4 regions of the Enterobacter cloacae complex sp. R_G8 genome follow, and region 2 is predicted to be linked to each of the others. Evidence: predicted binding sites of a transcription regulator. Region 2 holds the regulator's gene; each other region holds the start of a gene.
The links. Region 2 encodes PurR, which represses purine synthesis genes. Its sites were predicted from a motif close to CANGCAAACGTTTGCNTG; they were not measured.
Positions count from the first base shown of each region.

Region 1 (4,170 bases), 1.7 Mb from region 2:
TCCGCAAGGGGAGCAACTGGAAGAGTACCGCATGCCGGTACGTTGCCCGACGATGGTCTGTTTTGGCGGCGATGATATGAAAACACTGTTTATTACCACCACGCGGGAAAATATGGATGCGGAGGAGGTGGCGAAGTATCCGCTCTCCGGCGCTATCTTCACCCTGCCGGTGAATGTGGCAGGGATGAAGAAAAGCCGCTTTATCGAACGTTAGGCCGGGTCGACAGGAACCACGTTTTCGCTCGGATAACAGCCCAGCACTTTCATTGAACGGGTGATTTCACCCAGTTCACGCAGGGCTTTCTGCATGGATGGCGATTCCAGGTTGGCCTGAATGTCGAGATAGAACATCTCTTCCCACGGATTGCCGTGAATCGGGCGTGATTCAAGGCGGGTCATGATCAGATTGTGGTTACGCAGTACCAGTAGCGCTTCAACCAGCGCCCCTGCCTGCTGCCCGGTTGCCATCAACAGGGTGGTTTTGGCTGGCACCTGATCAGAGACATTGATGGCTTTACGCGCCAGTACGATGAAGCGGGTGATGTTTTGCGTCTGGTTTGCCAGATTGCGTTCCAGAACCTGAAGACCATACAGCGCACCGCCCGCTTCGCTGCCCAGCGCCGCGACAGTAGGGGAGTTCGCCTGGGCGACTTTTTCCATCGCCGCTGAGGTGCTTTCGGTGTACTCAATTTTCCAGTTCGGGTAGTGATTCAGGAACTGGCTGCACTGCTGGAATGGCTGCGGATGGCTGTAGACCGTCTCGATGGTGCTCAAATCGGTAGAGCCAGAGACCAGCACGCAGTGATCGATAGGGATCGTCAGCTCACCCACCAGCGACAGGCTGGTGTGTTGCAGCAAATCGTAGACGTCGTTAATGGCACCGGAGCTGGTGTTTTCAATCGGTACGACGGCGTAATCTGCCTGACCGGTTTCCACCTGATTGAAAATATCGGCGAACTTCGCACAGCCGCTTTCAATGAACTCTTCAAAATGGCGTGCAGCGTACTGGCGGGCAGCCAGATGGGAATAAGAGCCTTTAGGGCCAAGAAACGCGATGCGGGCAGAGTGCGGGTTGGTTTTATTCAGATGCTGCTGCAAAAGCGCTTGCTGGGTCAGAACGGAATCTTCGATGATGAGCTGGAACAAACGGGTGATGTAATGAGCATCAAGGTGATGTGCTTTACCGAGTTGAATCAGACGTTCCAGCAGATCGCGTTCGCGGTCAATATCACGTACCGGACGATGCGAGTCCAGTTTGGCTTTACCCACTTCGATGGCGAGCGCGCGGCGTTCTGCCAGAAGCGCCAGTAATTTTTCATCCAGTGCGCTGATTTTTACTCGCAAATCCAGTAACGGGTTTTCCGGTGTCATAGTGTTGTCTGTCTCGTTTTATCGTTATCAATAAAAAAGGCCTCCCGGAGTGGGAGGCCTTGTTGTTCGTCTTCGCATTCTTTATCACACGACGAAACGCCTCCCGTTCAGGGGAAGGTAAAAAAGAATGCGAAGAAGAACGGCGTCAGTTTCATGAAATCATCCTGTGGTTGATAACCTTAAAGTACCTGTACTGTTTTCACCCTGTCAATAAAAAACGCGCCCGAAGGCGCGTTGGCGGTAAACTCAATTTAAAGGATTACTCTTCTTCAACTTCTTCCGCGAAGCTGGCGTCTTTCACCGAGGTCGTGGCGCGACGGGCTTCACCTTTGTGCTGCACTTTATTGAGCTGCCGTTCCAGCTTGTTGATCAAATCGTTAATAGCGGTGTACATATCCTCGTGTTTTGCGCTGGCGACCAGATGGCCGTTTGGAGTATTGATAGTTGCGTCAGCGATGAAACCCTGCGGCTCCTTAGACAGGATGATATGTGGATTAATCAAGTGTGTTTGCCATTTATCCAGTTTGGCGAGACGGTCTGCGACGTGCTGGCGAATTGCCGGGGTAATTTCCATTTGTTTGCTGGTAATGTTCATTGTCATAAATTTTACCTCTTGTCTTTCCGTCTTGGTGATTCCAGCATACCTGTCCTAATGTCAAAATGTGTGATTTAGATCACGTTATTTTGTCGGTTTTTGTCAGGGAATCTTTTTTGTGAGGCAGGGCAGGAAGAGGCGAGATTTACCTTGTCGAAGGCAAAAATTGCGGTCATAGTTGATAGGATGTGTTGAAGCTAAACCGCTTCAGCTTGTCTCTGAAATGAATAAAAAAACGGCAGCCCGCGGGCTGCCGTTTTGCATTGACGTCACTATCAGATGTTGCTGCTGTTGGCGGCGATGATTTTCGCCACCTTATCAGCCTGTGCGGTCATCTGCATCTGACGGTAAGCATTCTCCATCAGCTTCAGGCCGTCGCGCGTCGCCTGCGTATCCGGATAATCACGCAGCATCCCTTCTACACGGTTAACCACGGCTACCCATGCGCCACGGCGGGTGTAGTATTCAGCAACCGAGTATTCGTATTTCGCCAGACGATCTTTCAGGAACACCAGACGTTTGGTGGCATCGGTCACGTACTGACTGTTCGGATAGCCGCGCACCAGTTTGGAAAAGTCGTTGAACGCATCGCGCGCATGCTGCGGGTCACGGTCGGAGCGATCCACACCGAAGAAGCCCTGCAGGGCACTGTCATCCAGCGCCATGTTGGTCAGGCCGCGCATGTACATTACATAGTCGATGTTAGGATGAGTCGGGTTCAGACGCATGAAACGATCGATGGTTGCCTGAGCCAGCGGCAGATCGGCATTTTTATAGTATGCGTAGATGAGATCTAACTGTACCTGCTGCGAATACGGACCAAATGGATAGCGATTATCCAACGCTTCCAGTTGCGTTATCGCCTGTTTCCAGTTACCGTCCTGCAACTTTTGTTGTGCAGTCGCATAGATTTCATTCGGCGGATTGTCAGGGACCTGTTCATTTGAACCGGAGCAGCCCACCAAAGCCAGGCTCAACGTGGCCGCTGCCACCAGATATTTCATGCGCGTCATGACGTTTTGACTTTCCTCAAATGTTTGTCCGGGAGAAACTCTGTTCCTGCTCCCGATTAAGACCAGCTACAATAGCACACTATATTAAACGGCAAAGCCGTAAAACCCAACGTTAAACGAAGAAGCAGTTTATGGCACAACGAGTAGAACTCACCGCAACAGTCTCCGAAAATCAGCTCGGTCAACGCTTAGATCAGGCTTTGGCCGAATTGTTCCCTGATTATTCGCGTTCACGCATAAAAGAATGGATCCTTGACCAGCGCGTGCTGGTAAACGGCAAGATCTGGGACAAACCAAAAGAGAAAGTGTTAGGTGGGGAAGCTGTCGCCATCAATGCTGAAATCGAAGAGGAAATGCGCTTCGAGCCGCAGGATATCCCACTGGACATCGTCTACGAAGATGATGACATTCTGGTGATCAACAAGCCGCGCGACCTGGTTGTTCATCCGGGGGCGGGGAATCCTGACGGTACGGTACTTAACGCACTTCTGCATTATTACCCGCCGATCGCTGATGTACCGCGCGCCGGTATCGTGCATCGTCTGGATAAAGACACCACCGGTCTGATGGTGGTGGCAAAGACCGTGCCTGCTCAGACTCGTCTGGTAGAGTCTCTGCAGCTGCGTGAGATCACCCGCGAATATGAAGCCGTGGCCATTGGCCACATGACCGCCGGCGGTACGGTGGAAGAGCCGATCAGCCGTCATCCCACCAAACGTACCCATATGTCGGTGCATCCGATGGGTAAACCGGCGGTGACGCACTATCGCATTATGGAACATTTCCGCATTCATACGCGTCTGCGTCTGCGTCTGGAAACCGGCCGTACTCACCAGATCCGCGTTCACATGGCGCACATTACTCATCCACTGGTGGGGGATCAGGTGTACGGTGGTCGTCCGCGTCCGCCAAAAGGGGCATCGGATGCGTTCATCAGCGTACTGCGCAAGTTTGATCGTCAGGCGCTGCACGCCACGATGCTGCGTCTTTATCACCCTATCTCGGGTATTCAAATGGAATGGCATGCGCCGATCCCGCAGGATATGGTGGAGCTTATTGACGCCATGCGCGCGGATTTTGAAGAACACAAAGATCAAGTGGACTGGTTATGACCAAACTGATTGTTCCGGAGTGGCCACTGCCTGAAGGCGTGGCTGCCTGCAGTTCAACCCGCGTTGGCGGGGTAAGCCA
Region 1 covers NZ_CP102246.1:1,401,200-1,405,369, forward strand. Annotated here, with positions in the region: gene NQ842_RS06735 (SMP-30/gluconolactonase/LRE family protein) at 1-214, shown strand, start outside; gene pheA (bifunctional chorismate mutase/prephenate dehydratase) at 211-1,371, opposite strand; Phe leader region at 1,402-1,527, opposite strand; gene pheL (pheA operon leader peptide PheL) at 1,479-1,526, opposite strand; gene raiA (ribosome-associated translation inhibitor RaiA) at 1,631-1,972, opposite strand; gene bamD (outer membrane protein assembly factor BamD) at 2,242-2,979, opposite strand; gene rluD (23S rRNA pseudouridine(1911/1915/1917) synthase RluD) at 3,111-4,091, shown strand; gene yfiH (purine nucleoside phosphorylase YfiH) at 4,088-4,170, shown strand, end outside.
Region 1: raiA (ribosome-associated translation inhibitor RaiA) is a predicted target of PurR. The motif match lies at 2,070-2,087, and genes of this name have one in related genera.

Region 2 (4,170 bases):
CAAATGCGGGCGGCGAGCCGACCGGTGAACTGGCTGCTGCGATTAACGCCGCCTTTGGCAGCTTTGCGGAGTTCAAAGCGAAATTTACCGATGCCGCAATCAAAAACTTCGGTTCTGGCTGGACATGGCTGGTAAAAGAGGCCGATGGCAAACTGGCTATCGTCTCCACGTCTAACGCGGGTACACCACTGACCACCAGCGCGACTCCGCTGATGACCGTGGATGTCTGGGAACACGCGTACTACATTGATTACCGTAACGCGCGTCCTAACTACCTGGAGCACTTCTGGGCACTGGTTAACTGGGACTTTGTGGCGAAGAACTTCGCCGCGTAAGAGAGACGCAGAAGGGTTTCCCCTTCTGCGTTTTTTTATTCGGCAGCACAGGCCGCTTCAGGCTGTTTACGACCCGACATCATCACTAGCAGCAGGCCAAGCGCGGCAATAATGGCCCCCATCACCGGCACAAAGCTGTATCCCAGACCACCCGAAATCACAGCACCACCCGCTGCGGCACCGAGCGCATTGCCCAGATTGAACGCACCAATATTCACTGACGAGGAGAGGCCCGGCGCCTCATGCGCGACGCGCATTACGCGCATCTGCAGCGGCGGAACCACGGCAAAGGTGGCCGCCCCCCAGACGACCATCGCAATGGCCGCGCCAACTTCATTACGCGCCAGCCACGGGATGGCAACCATGATGACAATCAGCAGGGTCAGAAAACCCTTCAGCGTTCCGCTCACGGAGCGGTCAGCAAATTTCCCGCCCAGATAGTTACCAATCGAGAAGCCCACGCCAATCAGCACCAGCATCGCGGTGATAAAGATCGGCGTCGCGTGAGTGATGTCATGCAGCACCGGCGAAATATAGGTGTAAAGGGTAAACATCGCCCCGGCACCCAGCACGGTAGTAAGCAGCGCCGAGAGCACCTGCGGGCGCATCAGTACCGACAGCTCTTTACGTACCTCAGGCCGCTCACCAGCGCTGCCTTTCGGCAGGGAGAAGAACAACGCCACCATCGCGACAACGCCCAGTACGGCGGTTGCCAGGAACGACATACGCCAGCCAATGACCTCTCCCAGCCAGGTCGCCGCAGGAACACCGCCAATGTTGGCGATGGTCAGGCCCATAAACATGGTTGCCACGGCACTCGCCTGCTTGTGTTTGGGCACCACGCTTGCGGCAACCACCGACCCCAGCCCAAAGAAGGCACCGTGGTTAAGGCTGGTCAGAATGCGGGACAGCATCAGTGTGGTGTAATCCGGCGAAATGGCGGAGAGCACATTGCCGAGGGTAAAGATAGCCATCAGGAAAATCAGCGCGTTACGGCGAGCGCGGTGGGAAAGCAACAGCGTCATCAGCGGAGCACCAACCATTACGCCAATGGCATAGGCGCTGATTAACATCCCGGCTGCAGGGATAGAGACGTCCACACCGCGGGCGATAACCGGTAAGAGCCCCATAGGGGAGAATTCAGTAGTGCCAATCCCAAAAGCGCCAATCGCCAGGGCCAGCAGGGGAAAATTGATTTTCATGCGTCAACTCCGGATGCCGTGTCAGGTCGTGACACAGAACAAAGAAGGCGAAAGCATGACATTAATCACAAAAAATGAGAAGTTAACAAATTGGCAAAAGATTTTTGCCGGAGATGTAACAATCAGGGGAAGCGGGAGAGAGCGAACGCCCCCTCCGCGTAAATCAGTGCAGTGCAGCCGTCAGACCCGCGGCAACAATCAGCGCCAGCACAATAATGGTGGTGAACAGCGAAAACTTCAGATCGGAACTCATCAATTTTTCTCCTTTTAATCCCCCCACGAAAAGTGAGCTTGCTCATTTTTACACAATTTACGTCAAAAATCTTCCCGGATTTAAACGGATAACCACTTTAGCTCTTCCCCTTTTCATCAAGATAGGACAAAATTCCACGCTAAATTTATTAGCGTACCGGCCATTGACCCCCTCCTGACGTCCCGTGTCGTTTTCCTGGCGTGCCGCAATTCAAGATTGCGTGATAAGGGTGAGAGAAGGCAAACGTTTACCTTCAAGGTTTTCAGGAGTTTAGGATATGGTCTGGAGTGACATTTAATGGCAACAATTAAAGACGTAGCAAAACGCGCAAACGTTTCCACTACAACCGTATCACATGTAATTAACAAAACCCGCTTCGTGGCGGAAGAGACGCGCAACGCCGTCTGGGCGGCAATCAAAGAGCTGCACTACTCGCCGAGTGCCGTTGCGCGCAGTCTTAAAGTTAATCACACCAAATCTATTGGTTTGCTGGCGACCAGCAGTGAAGCGGCCTATTTTGCCGAAATCATCGAAGCGGTTGAGAAAAACTGCTTCCAGAAAGGCTATACCCTGATCCTCGGCAACGCGTGGAACAACATTGAAAAACAGCGCGCCTATCTGTCGATGATGGCGCAAAAACGCGTGGATGGCCTGCTGGTGATGTGCTCCGAGTATCCGGAGTCCGTGCTTTCCATGCTGGAAGAGTATCGTCATATCCCAATGGTGGTGATGGACTGGGGCGAAGCGCGCGCCGACTTTACCGACTCCGTCATCGATAACGCCTTTGAAGGCGGTTATATGGCGGGCCGCTATCTGATTGAACGCGGTCACCGTGAAATTGGCGTGATCCCGGGGCCGCTTGAGCGCAACACCGGTGCTGGCCGTCTGGCCGGATTTATGAAGGCGATGGAAGAAGCGCTGATCACCGTGCCGGAAAACTGGATCGTGCAGGGCGACTTTGAGCCGGAATCGGGCTACCGCGCCATGCAGCAGATCGTTTCCCAGCCGCATCGTCCAACGGCGGTGTTCTGCGGCGGGGATATCATGGCGATGGGGGCCCTGTGTGCGGCCGATGAGCTGGGCCTGCGCGTGCCGCAGGATATTTCCGTGATCGGCTATGACAACGTGCGCAACGCGCGCTTCTTTACCCCAGCGCTGACCACCATTCACCAGCCGAAAGACTCCCTGGGTGAAACGGCCTTCAATATGCTGATGGACAGGATCGTCAACAAACGTGAAGAGTCGCAGTCGATTGAAGTCCACCCGCGTCTTATCGAACGCCGTTCCGTTGCGGATGGTCCGTTCCGCGACTACCGTCGTTAATCACTGTACGGAGCCAGTTACGCTGGCTCCCGTAACCATTCCCGGTTAAGCGTTTCGCTGTCTCCCAGGTAATCCAGTAACCACGCCATGGCGGGCGACACGTCATTTTGTTGCCACGTCAGGCAGCAGGCTGCATCCGGGAACGGATTCTCCAGCGTCAGTTCGACCCATTCACCGGTATCGATTCTCGGCTTAGCGAAATGCACGGGCACCATCGCGACACACAGCCCGGCACTGAGGCAGGTCGCGGAGGACTCCCAGTCCGGCGCCACCACCCGCCGCTGATTATCCAGAAGCCAGGTAATACGTTTTGGCAACGAGCGCGAGGTATCTTCCAGCACCAGCGACGGCCAGTTGCGCAGCGTGTCGTCACTCAGCGGCCCCTCCATGGCAGCCAGGGGATGATCGCTTGCCACCACACATTTCCAGCTCAACATGCCCATATCACGAAACGCATAGCGTCCCCCGACGGGGATCGCCTGGGTCGCCCCAATCGCCATCTCTGCCCTGCCGTCCGCCAGCGCGTCCCAGACGCCGTTGAACACCTCCTGCGAGACGCGAAGTTCAACGTCTGAAAAATGACGATAGAAATCCACAATCATCTGCCGGGTGCGCTCGGGTTTGACGATGTTATCCACGGCAATGGAGAGATGCCCGCGCCAGCCGTTGGCGATCTGCTGACACTGTTCACGGGTGATCTGCATTTTTTTGATAACAGAACGCCCTTCTTTCAAAAACCACGCCCCTGCCGGCGTTAATTCCACATCGCGATGACGTCGTTCAAACAGCGGCACAGCCAGCCACTCTTCGAGCTGACGTACCGTGTAGCTTATCGCGGAGGGAACGCGGTGTAGCTCCTGTGCGGCACCGCTGAAACTGCCGTTTCGTGCGACAGCATCGACAACTTCAAGAGAATAATCTGACCACATTTTCTGCCTGCAAAAAATTTGAATGCACTAGCCAAATATTAGCGTTTCACAACCCGCTTTGCACTCCCTACACTCTGCGCCAGTGTCTACCTGCCTCCTCAAGGAGAATAAAACAATGCAACCCAGGA
Region 2 covers NZ_CP102246.1:3,062,664-3,066,833, forward strand. Annotated here, with positions in the region: gene sodB (superoxide dismutase [Fe]) at 1-335, shown strand, start outside; gene NQ842_RS14485 (MFS transporter) at 371-1,537, opposite strand; gene NQ842_RS14490 (YnhF family membrane protein) at 1,701-1,790, opposite strand; gene purR (HTH-type transcriptional repressor PurR) at 2,088-3,113, shown strand; gene punR (DNA-binding transcriptional activator PunR) at 3,131-4,042, opposite strand; gene punC (purine nucleoside transporter PunC) at 4,158-4,170, shown strand, end outside.

Region 3 (4,170 bases), 1.3 Mb from region 2:
ATTTACGGCGCGCCGATTTATGTGCGTCACGAAGTGGTGCATAACCGTTACGTGGTCGACAGCCTCCGTGAACGCGGTGCCATTTTTATTGAGCAGATCAGCGAAGTGCCGGACGGTGCGATCCTGATATTCTCCGCACACGGCGTCTCCCAGGCGGTACGTAACGAAGCGAAAAGTCGCGATCTGACCGTGTTTGACGCCACTTGCCCGTTAGTAACGAAAGTACATATGGAAGTGGCGCGTGCCAGTCGTCGTGGTGAAGAGTCGATCCTGATTGGTCATGCCGGTCATCCGGAGGTCGAAGGTACCATGGGGCAGTACAGCAACCCGGAAGGGGGCATGTACCTGGTGGAGTCGCCGGAAGATGTGCTCACGCTGAACGTGAAAAACGAAGCGCGTCTGTCGTTCATGACGCAGACCACGCTTTCCGTGGATGATACCTCTGATGTGATCGACGCTTTGCGCCAGCGTTTCCCGAAAATTGTCGGGCCGCGTAAAGATGATATCTGCTACGCCACCACCAATCGTCAGGAAGCGGTGCGTGCGCTGGCTGAACAGGCGGACGTGGTGCTGGTGGTGGGTTCTAAAAATTCCTCTAACTCCAACCGTCTGGCCGAACTGGCTCAGCGGATGGGGAAAGCGGCGTTTCTGATCGACGACGCGACGGACATTCAGGAAGCGTGGGTCAAGAATGCGAACTGCGTAGGCGTGACGGCGGGCGCTTCCGCACCGGATATTCTGGTGCAGAATGTGATTGCTCGTCTGCAGGAGCTGGGCGGTGGAGAAGCGATACCGCTGGAAGGACGCGAAGAGAATATTGTCTTCGAAGTACCGAAAGAACTGCGTATCGACGCCCGTGAAGTTGAATAATCCTTCTTCTGATGAAAGGCCAGCACCTCCTGTGCTGGCCTTTTTTTTATCTGAAACTTTATCGTGACGACAAAATCATGTCTTTTACTGATATTTGAGTCTGTTTCACGTTAAATTCTAATTATCGGTGTTTTCAGTTGGCAGCCCTGACAAAGGCTGGTTAATCTGAAAACGGTTTACATCATTTTAACGTAAGAGAATAACTATGCATGATGCACAGATCCGTGTCGCCATTGCGGGCGCGGGTGGACGTATGGGTCGCCAGCTCATTCAGGCGGCACTTCAGATGGATGGCGTGGCCCTGGGCGCGGCACTGGAGCGTGACGGTTCATCGCTTCTTGGGACCGATGCCGGTGAACTGGCTGGTGCGGGCAAGACAGGTGTGACCGTGCAGAGCAGCCTGGAAGCGGTCAAAGATGATTTTGATGTGTTCATTGATTTCACCCGGCCAGAAGGCACTCTGAACCATCTGGCATTTTGCCGTCAGCACGGCAAAGGAATGGTCATTGGCACCACCGGGTTTGATGAAGCCGGTAAACAAGCCATTCAGAATGCGTCAAACGAGATTGCGATTGTCTTCGCCGCTAACTTTAGCGTGGGCGTAAACGTCATGCTGAAGCTGCTGGAGAAGGCCGCGAAGGTGATGGGCGATTATACCGACATTGAGATTGTCGAAGCTCACCACCGCTATAAAGTCGATGCACCCTCCGGCACGGCGCTGGCAATGGGCGAAGCGATTGCGCATGCACTGGATAAAGATTTAAAAGACTGCGCGGTTTATACCCGTGAAGGTCATACCGGCGAGCGTGTCCCGGGGACGATTGGTTTCGCAACCGTTCGTGCGGGTGACATCGTCGGTGAACATACCGCGATGTTCGCCGATATCGGCGAACGTGTTGAGATCACGCATAAAGCGTCCAGCCGCATGACATTCGCGAATGGCGCTGTTCGCTCCGCTTTGTGGCTAAAAGGCAAGGATAACGGTCTTTTTGATATGCGAGATGTGCTAGATCTTAACAATTTGTAAGAGTTATTACCCATCGTGATGTGGTTATTGCAGTCGTAATTGTTTGATTGCATAGGGCAATAATTTATTGCCCTTTTATTTTTCCAGTTTCATTCTATATTTTGAGCTTTGTCGTAGAAAGTTTATGTTATCTCTCCTTTTTGTGTTGCCAGTATGTAAATTTTGACCATTTGGTCCACTTTTTATTACCCCGTCACAGGTAATTCTAATAAAGTTGTCACGCAAGCGTTTTCCGCAGTGATTTACCTGATCTTTTTGCCGCTTAACATCTTTTCAGGCTGCCAGGCTTGCAAAAGGATAATTAAAATCTCCGTTTTAAGTTGACTTTTACCCACCAAATCTCCAGAATGCCGCCGTTTGCCAAAAATCCGCTGGCAACACATTTGCATTGATTTATGACATGGTTGTGAATTAATATGCAAATAAAGTGAGTGAATATTCTCTGGAGGGTGTTTTGATTAAGTCAGCGCTATTGGTTCTGGAAGACGGAACCCAGTTTATCGGTCGGGCCATAGGGGCAACGGGTTCGGCGGTTGGGGAAGTCGTTTTCAATACTTCAATGACCGGTTATCAAGAAATCCTCACTGATCCTTCCTATTCTCGCCAAATCGTTACTCTTACTTATCCTCATATCGGCAATGTTGGCACTAATGCTGCTGATGAAGAGTCCTCTCAGGTTCATGCGCAAGGTCTGGTCATTCGCGACCTGCCGCTGATTGCCAGCAACTTCCGCAACACCGAAGACCTCTCTTCTTACCTGAAGCGCCATAACATCGTGGCGATTGCCGATATCGATACCCGTAAATTAACGCGTCTGCTGCGCGAGAAGGGTGCACAGAACGGCTGCATTATCGCAGGGGATAACCTCGATGCGGCGCTGGCGCTGGAAAAAGCGAAAGCCTTCCCTGGCCTGAACGGCATGGATCTGGCGAAAGAAGTGACCACCACAGAAGCTTATAGCTGGACGCAGGGGAGCTGGACGCTGGAAGGCGACCTGCCGGAAGCGAAGCCAGAGAGCGAGCTGCCATTCCACGTTGTGGCCTATGATTTTGGTGCCAAGCGCAATATCCTGCGCATGCTGGTTGACCGCGGCTGCCGCCTGACGGTGGTACCTGCGCAAACTTCCGCTGAAGAGGTTCTGAAGATGAACCCGGATGGCATCTTCCTTTCTAACGGACCTGGCGACCCGGCACCGTGCGATTACGCTATCAATGCCATCACGTCCTTCCTCGAAACCGATATTCCGGTATTCGGTATTTGCCTGGGCCATCAGCTGCTGGCGCTGGCGAGTGGGGCGAACACCATTAAGATGAAGTTCGGTCACCACGGTGGTAACCACCCGGTGAAAGACATCGACAACAACACGGTGATGATTACGGCACAGAACCACGGCTTCGCAGTAGATGAAGCGTCAATGCCGGCTAATCTGCGCGTGACGCACAAATCCCTGTTCGATGGCACCCTGCAGGGTATCCATCGCACCGATAAGCCAGCGTTCAGCTTCCAGGGACACCCGGAAGCCAGCCCGGGCCCGCACGATGCCGCACCGCTGTTCGATCACTTTATCGAACTTATCGAGCAATACCGTAAGACCGCTAAATAATCAGGAGCCGAGAAGACAATGCCAAAACGTACAGACATAAAAAGCATCCTGATCCTTGGCGCTGGCCCGATTGTTATCGGTCAGGCCTGTGAATTCGACTACTCCGGTGCGCAGGCGTGTAAAGCCCTGCGTGAAGAGGGTTACCGCGTTATCCTGGTTAACTCTAACCCGGCGACCATCATGACCGACCCGGAAATGGCTGATGCAACCTACATCGAGCCGATTCACTGGGAAGTGGTGCGTAAAATTATCGAAAAAGAGCGCCCGGATGCGGTTCTGCCGACCATGGGCGGCCAGACAGCACTGAACTGCGCGCTGGAGCTGGAACGTCAGGGCGTGCTGGAAGAGTTTGGCGTGACCATGATTGGTGCCACCGCTGACGCGATTGATAAAGCAGAAGACCGTCGTCGCTTTGACGTGGCGATGAAGAAAATTGGCCTCGACACCGCGCGTTCCGGTATTGCACACAATATGGAAGAAGCGCTGGCCGTGGCGGCTGAAGTCGGCTATCCGTGCATCATCCGTCCGTCCTTCACGATGGGCGGAACCGGCGGGGGTATCGCCTACAACCGTGAAGAGTTCGAAGAGATTTGCGAACGCGGTCTGGATCTCTCCCCAACCAAAGAGCTGCTGATTGATGAATCGCTGATTGGCTGGAAAGAGTATGAGA
Region 3 covers NZ_CP102246.1:4,379,809-4,383,978, reverse strand. Annotated here, with positions in the region: gene ispH (4-hydroxy-3-methylbut-2-enyl diphosphate reductase) at 1-870, shown strand, start outside; gene dapB (4-hydroxy-tetrahydrodipicolinate reductase) at 1,076-1,897, shown strand; gene carA (glutamine-hydrolyzing carbamoyl-phosphate synthase small subunit) at 2,352-3,500, shown strand; gene carB (carbamoyl-phosphate synthase large subunit) at 3,519-4,170, shown strand, end outside.
Region 3: carA (glutamine-hydrolyzing carbamoyl-phosphate synthase small subunit) is a predicted target of PurR. The motif match lies at 2,116-2,133, and genes of this name have one in related genera.

Region 4 (4,170 bases), 860 kb from region 2:
GGTGGGATCGGTTGGCACCGAGAACATCACGTCGCCATTGTCCGCAACGTACGCATGACCGCGTGCGATCAGCTTTTCAGTGATGTCGATAATTTCATGAATATGGTGGGTTGCACGCGGCTCGCTGTCCGGGCGCAAAATGTTTAACGCGTCGAAATCTTTGTGCATCTCAACGATCATACGATCCACCAGCGCGACAAAGCTTTCGCCATTTTCATTAGCGCGCTTGATGATTTTGTCGTCAATATCGGTGATGTTGCGCACGTACTTCAGGTTATACCCGAGGAAACGCAGGTAACGAGACACCACGTCGAACGCGACAAAGGTACGGCCATGGCCGATATGACAGAGATCGTAAACCGTAATACCACACACGTACATGCCGACTTCCCCGGCATGGATAGGTTTAAATTCCTCTTTCTGGCGCGTCATTGTATTAAAGATTTTTAACATCGAAGATTCCATGTAAACACGTGTGTGGACGAAAACCGGGTATTCTACCCGTAATTCAAACCCGAAGCAGCACACAATGCAAGGTGATCGCATCCTGTGGTTATGCTATAACAGGCCCCTATATATGACCCGAACGCGGGTCGACGTACCACAATAACGGAACAGGATGCAAAAATGGTTACTTTCCACACTAATCATGGCGATATCGTAATCAAAACCTTTGATGACAAAGCGCCTGAAACAGTTAAAAACTTCCTGGACTACTGCCGCGAAGGTTTCTACAACAACACCATCTTCCACCGTGTGATCAACGGTTTTATGATCCAGGGCGGCGGTTTTGAACCTGGCATGCGCCAGAAAGAAACCAAAGAAGCGATCAAAAACGAAGCCAACAACGGTCTGAAAAACACCCGTGGCACGCTGGCGATGGCGCGTACTCAGGCACCTCACTCTGCCACCGCGCAGTTCTTCATCAACGTGGCTGACAACGACTTCCTGAACTTCTCCGGCGAAAGCCTGCAGGGTTGGGGCTACTGCGTATTCGCAGAAGTGGTTGAAGGTATGGACGTGGTCGACAAGATCAAAGCCGTTTCCACCGGCCGCAGCGGCATGCATCAGGACGTTCCAAAAGAAGACGTTGTGATTACCAGCGTGACCGTCAGCGAGTAATTCGTGGCGACACTCTTTATTGCAGATTTGCACCTGCAAACAGAAGAACCGGCGATCACCGCCGGTTTTCTGCGTTTTTTAGCGGGTGAAGCCAGAAGCGCCGACGCGCTTTACATCCTTGGCGACCTGTTTGAAGCCTGGATCGGCGACGACGACCCGAACCCTCTGCATCGTGAAATGGCTGCCGCCATTCACGCGCTGGTCACCTCCGGCGTTCCCTGCTACTTCATTCACGGCAACCGCGATTTTCTGGTCGGTCCTCGCTACGCCCGCGAAAGCGGCATGACGCTGCTGCCAGAAGAACAGGTGCTTGACCTCTATGGTCGAAAAGTCCTGATCATGCACGGTGACACGCTCTGTACTGACGATACCGGCTATCAGGCGTTTCGCGCGAAGGTCCACACCCCATGGATCCAAAAGGTATTCCTTGCCCTGCCGCTGTTTATCCGTAACCGTATCGCCGCCAGAATGCGCGCGGGCAGTAAAGCCGCCAACAGCAGCAAGTCGATGACCATCATGGACGTCAACACGCAGGCGGTGGTGAACGTGATGGAGAAACACCACGTCCAGTGGTTGATCCACGGTCATACCCACCGTCCCGACGTGCATACGTTGGTCGCCAACGGCGAACCGGCTCACCGTGTGGTACTGGGTGCCTGGCACAGCGAAGGATCGATGGTTAAAGTCACGCCTGAAGGCGTGGAACTGATCGCTTTTCCGTTTTAATCTCTCCCGCAAAATTCATTCTATTTTTTTGAACGATATCGGCAAATTGTTTCGATTTTAATCAGCCCGTGGTCGGCCTATCATTTATCACATCAGGGCAACACGCCCTATCCCAAACAAAACACTTAAGGAATACGACCATGAAATCTATCAAAACTTTCGTTGCAGTTGCCGCTCTGTCTCTGATCTCTTTCGGTTCTTTCGCACAAAGCGTCAGCGCGACAGCCTCTACCCTTGACCGTGCAGAAGCGAAAATTGCCGCTCAGGCTGCTGAACAGGGCGCGTCTTACAAAATCACCAGCGCACAGTTCAACAACCGCGTGCACATGACCGCAGAACTGACTAAATAAGACCACTGATTGCCGTGCCGCCAGTCCATCTGCGACAGCGACAAGACGATGAGGAAGGAAAGAGAATGAAAAAAATCAGCATCGTAAGTGCCCTGCTGCTGGCGGCCGGACTGTCCACTGGCGCGATGGCGGCGGAGAAAGGCTTCTCCACACCGGAAGCAGGCTCGAATATCGACACCAGCCTGGTGAATCATATTGATGTCAGCCACGCGTTCGACAAAGAGAACCTGACCGCAGGGGATCTTCAGTAACCTCTCAAAACAGACCGCCTGAACGCGGTCTGTTTTGTTATCCTCAGGGTGCCACAACGGCTCAGTTTTTAACCGCGCAACCGTTTTCCTTGCCCGTATTACATGCTATTCTCTGTGCCCTCGAAAGCAGTGTGTTTCGCACCACAGGAGTTTTAAGACGCATGTCTTCCCGCAATAATCCGGCGCGTGTCGCCATCGTGATGGGGTCCAAAAGCGACTGGGCTACCATGCAGTTCGCCGCCGAAATCTTTGAAATCCTGAATGTTCCTCACCACGTTGAAGTGGTTTCCGCACACCGCACGCCGGATAAACTGTTCAGCTTTGCCGAAAGCGCGCAAGAGAACGGTTACGAGGTGATCATTGCCGGTGCGGGCGGCGCAGCACATCTGCCAGGCATGATTGCCGCCAAAACGCTGGTGCCGGTACTGGGTGTTCCGGTGCAGAGCGCCGCACTGAGCGGTGTCGACAGCCTTTACTCCATCGTGCAGATGCCGCGTGGTATTCCTGTGGGTACGCTGGCCATCGGCAAAGCGGGCGCGGCAAACGCGGCTTTGCTGGCGGCGCAGATTCTGGCGACGCACGATAAAGCCTTACACCAGCGTCTGGCTGACTGGCGTAAAGCCCAGACCGACGAGGTGCTGGACAACCCGGACCCGCGGGGTGCGGCATGAAGCAGGTTTGCGTTCTCGGTAACGGTCAGTTAGGCCGCATGCTGCGCCAGGCCGGCGAACCGCTGGGCATTGCCGTCTGGCCGGTCGGTCTGGATGCCGAACCCGAAGCCGTGCCGTTCCACCAGAGCGTGATAACCGCCGAGATCGAACGCTGGCCGGAAACCGCGCTGACCCGTGAACTGGCGCGCCATAACGCTTTTGTGAACCGCGACGTGTTCCCCATCATTGCTGACCGTCTGACGCAAAAACAGCTGTTCGACAAGCTCGGCCTGGCGACCGCGCCGTGGCAGTTGCTGTCTGATAAAAGCGAGTGGAACGATGTCTACGCAATGCTGGGCGAACTGGCGATTGTAAAGCGTCGCGTCGGCGGGTATGACGGCCGCGGACAGTGGCGTTTGCGCGCGCACGAAACAGCCGAACTGCCGGAAGAGTGCTACGGAGAGTGCATCGTTGAGCAGGGCATTAACTTCAGCGGTGAAGTGTCGCTGGTTGGCGCTCGCGGCCACGACGGGCGTACCGTATTTTATCCTCTGACCCATAACCTGCATCAGGACGGGATCTTACGCACCAGCGTCGCCTTCCCCCAGGCCAATGCTGAACAGCAGGCCCAGGCGGAAGAGATGCTCTCAGCCATTATGCATGAACTGGGTTATGTGGGCGTGATGGCGATGGAGTGTTTTGTAACGCCGTCCGGTCTGCTGATCAACGAACTGGCACCGCGCGTTCACAACAGCGGTCACTGGACCCAAAACGGCGCATCAATCAGCCAGTTTGAGCTGCACCTGCGCGCCATAACTGACCTGCCGCTGCCGCAGCCGGTGGTCAACAGCCCGTCGGTGATGATCAACCTGATCGGTACCGATCTGAACTACGACTGGCTGAAGCTGCCGCTGGTGCATCTGCACTGGTACGACAAAGAGGTTCGTCCGGGTCGTAAAGTGGGTCACCTTAACCTGAACGACAGCGACGCAGGCCGCCTGAGCGCTACCCTGGAAGCAATGATCCCTCTCCTGCCGCCGGAATACGCAAGCGGGATTGTCTGGGCGCAGT
Region 4 covers NZ_CP102246.1:3,923,119-3,927,288, forward strand. Annotated here, with positions in the region: gene cysS (cysteine--tRNA ligase) at 1-453, opposite strand, end outside; gene ppiB (peptidylprolyl isomerase B) at 628-1,122, shown strand; gene lpxH (UDP-2,3-diacylglucosamine diphosphatase) at 1,126-1,848, shown strand; gene NQ842_RS18670 (YdgH/BhsA/McbA-like domain containing protein) at 1,989-2,198, shown strand; gene NQ842_RS18675 (hypothetical protein) at 2,264-2,449, shown strand; gene purE (5-(carboxyamino)imidazole ribonucleotide mutase) at 2,611-3,120, shown strand; gene purK (5-(carboxyamino)imidazole ribonucleotide synthase) at 3,117-4,170, shown strand, end outside.
Region 4: purE (5-(carboxyamino)imidazole ribonucleotide mutase) is a predicted target of PurR. The motif match lies at 2,523-2,540, and genes of this name have one in related genera.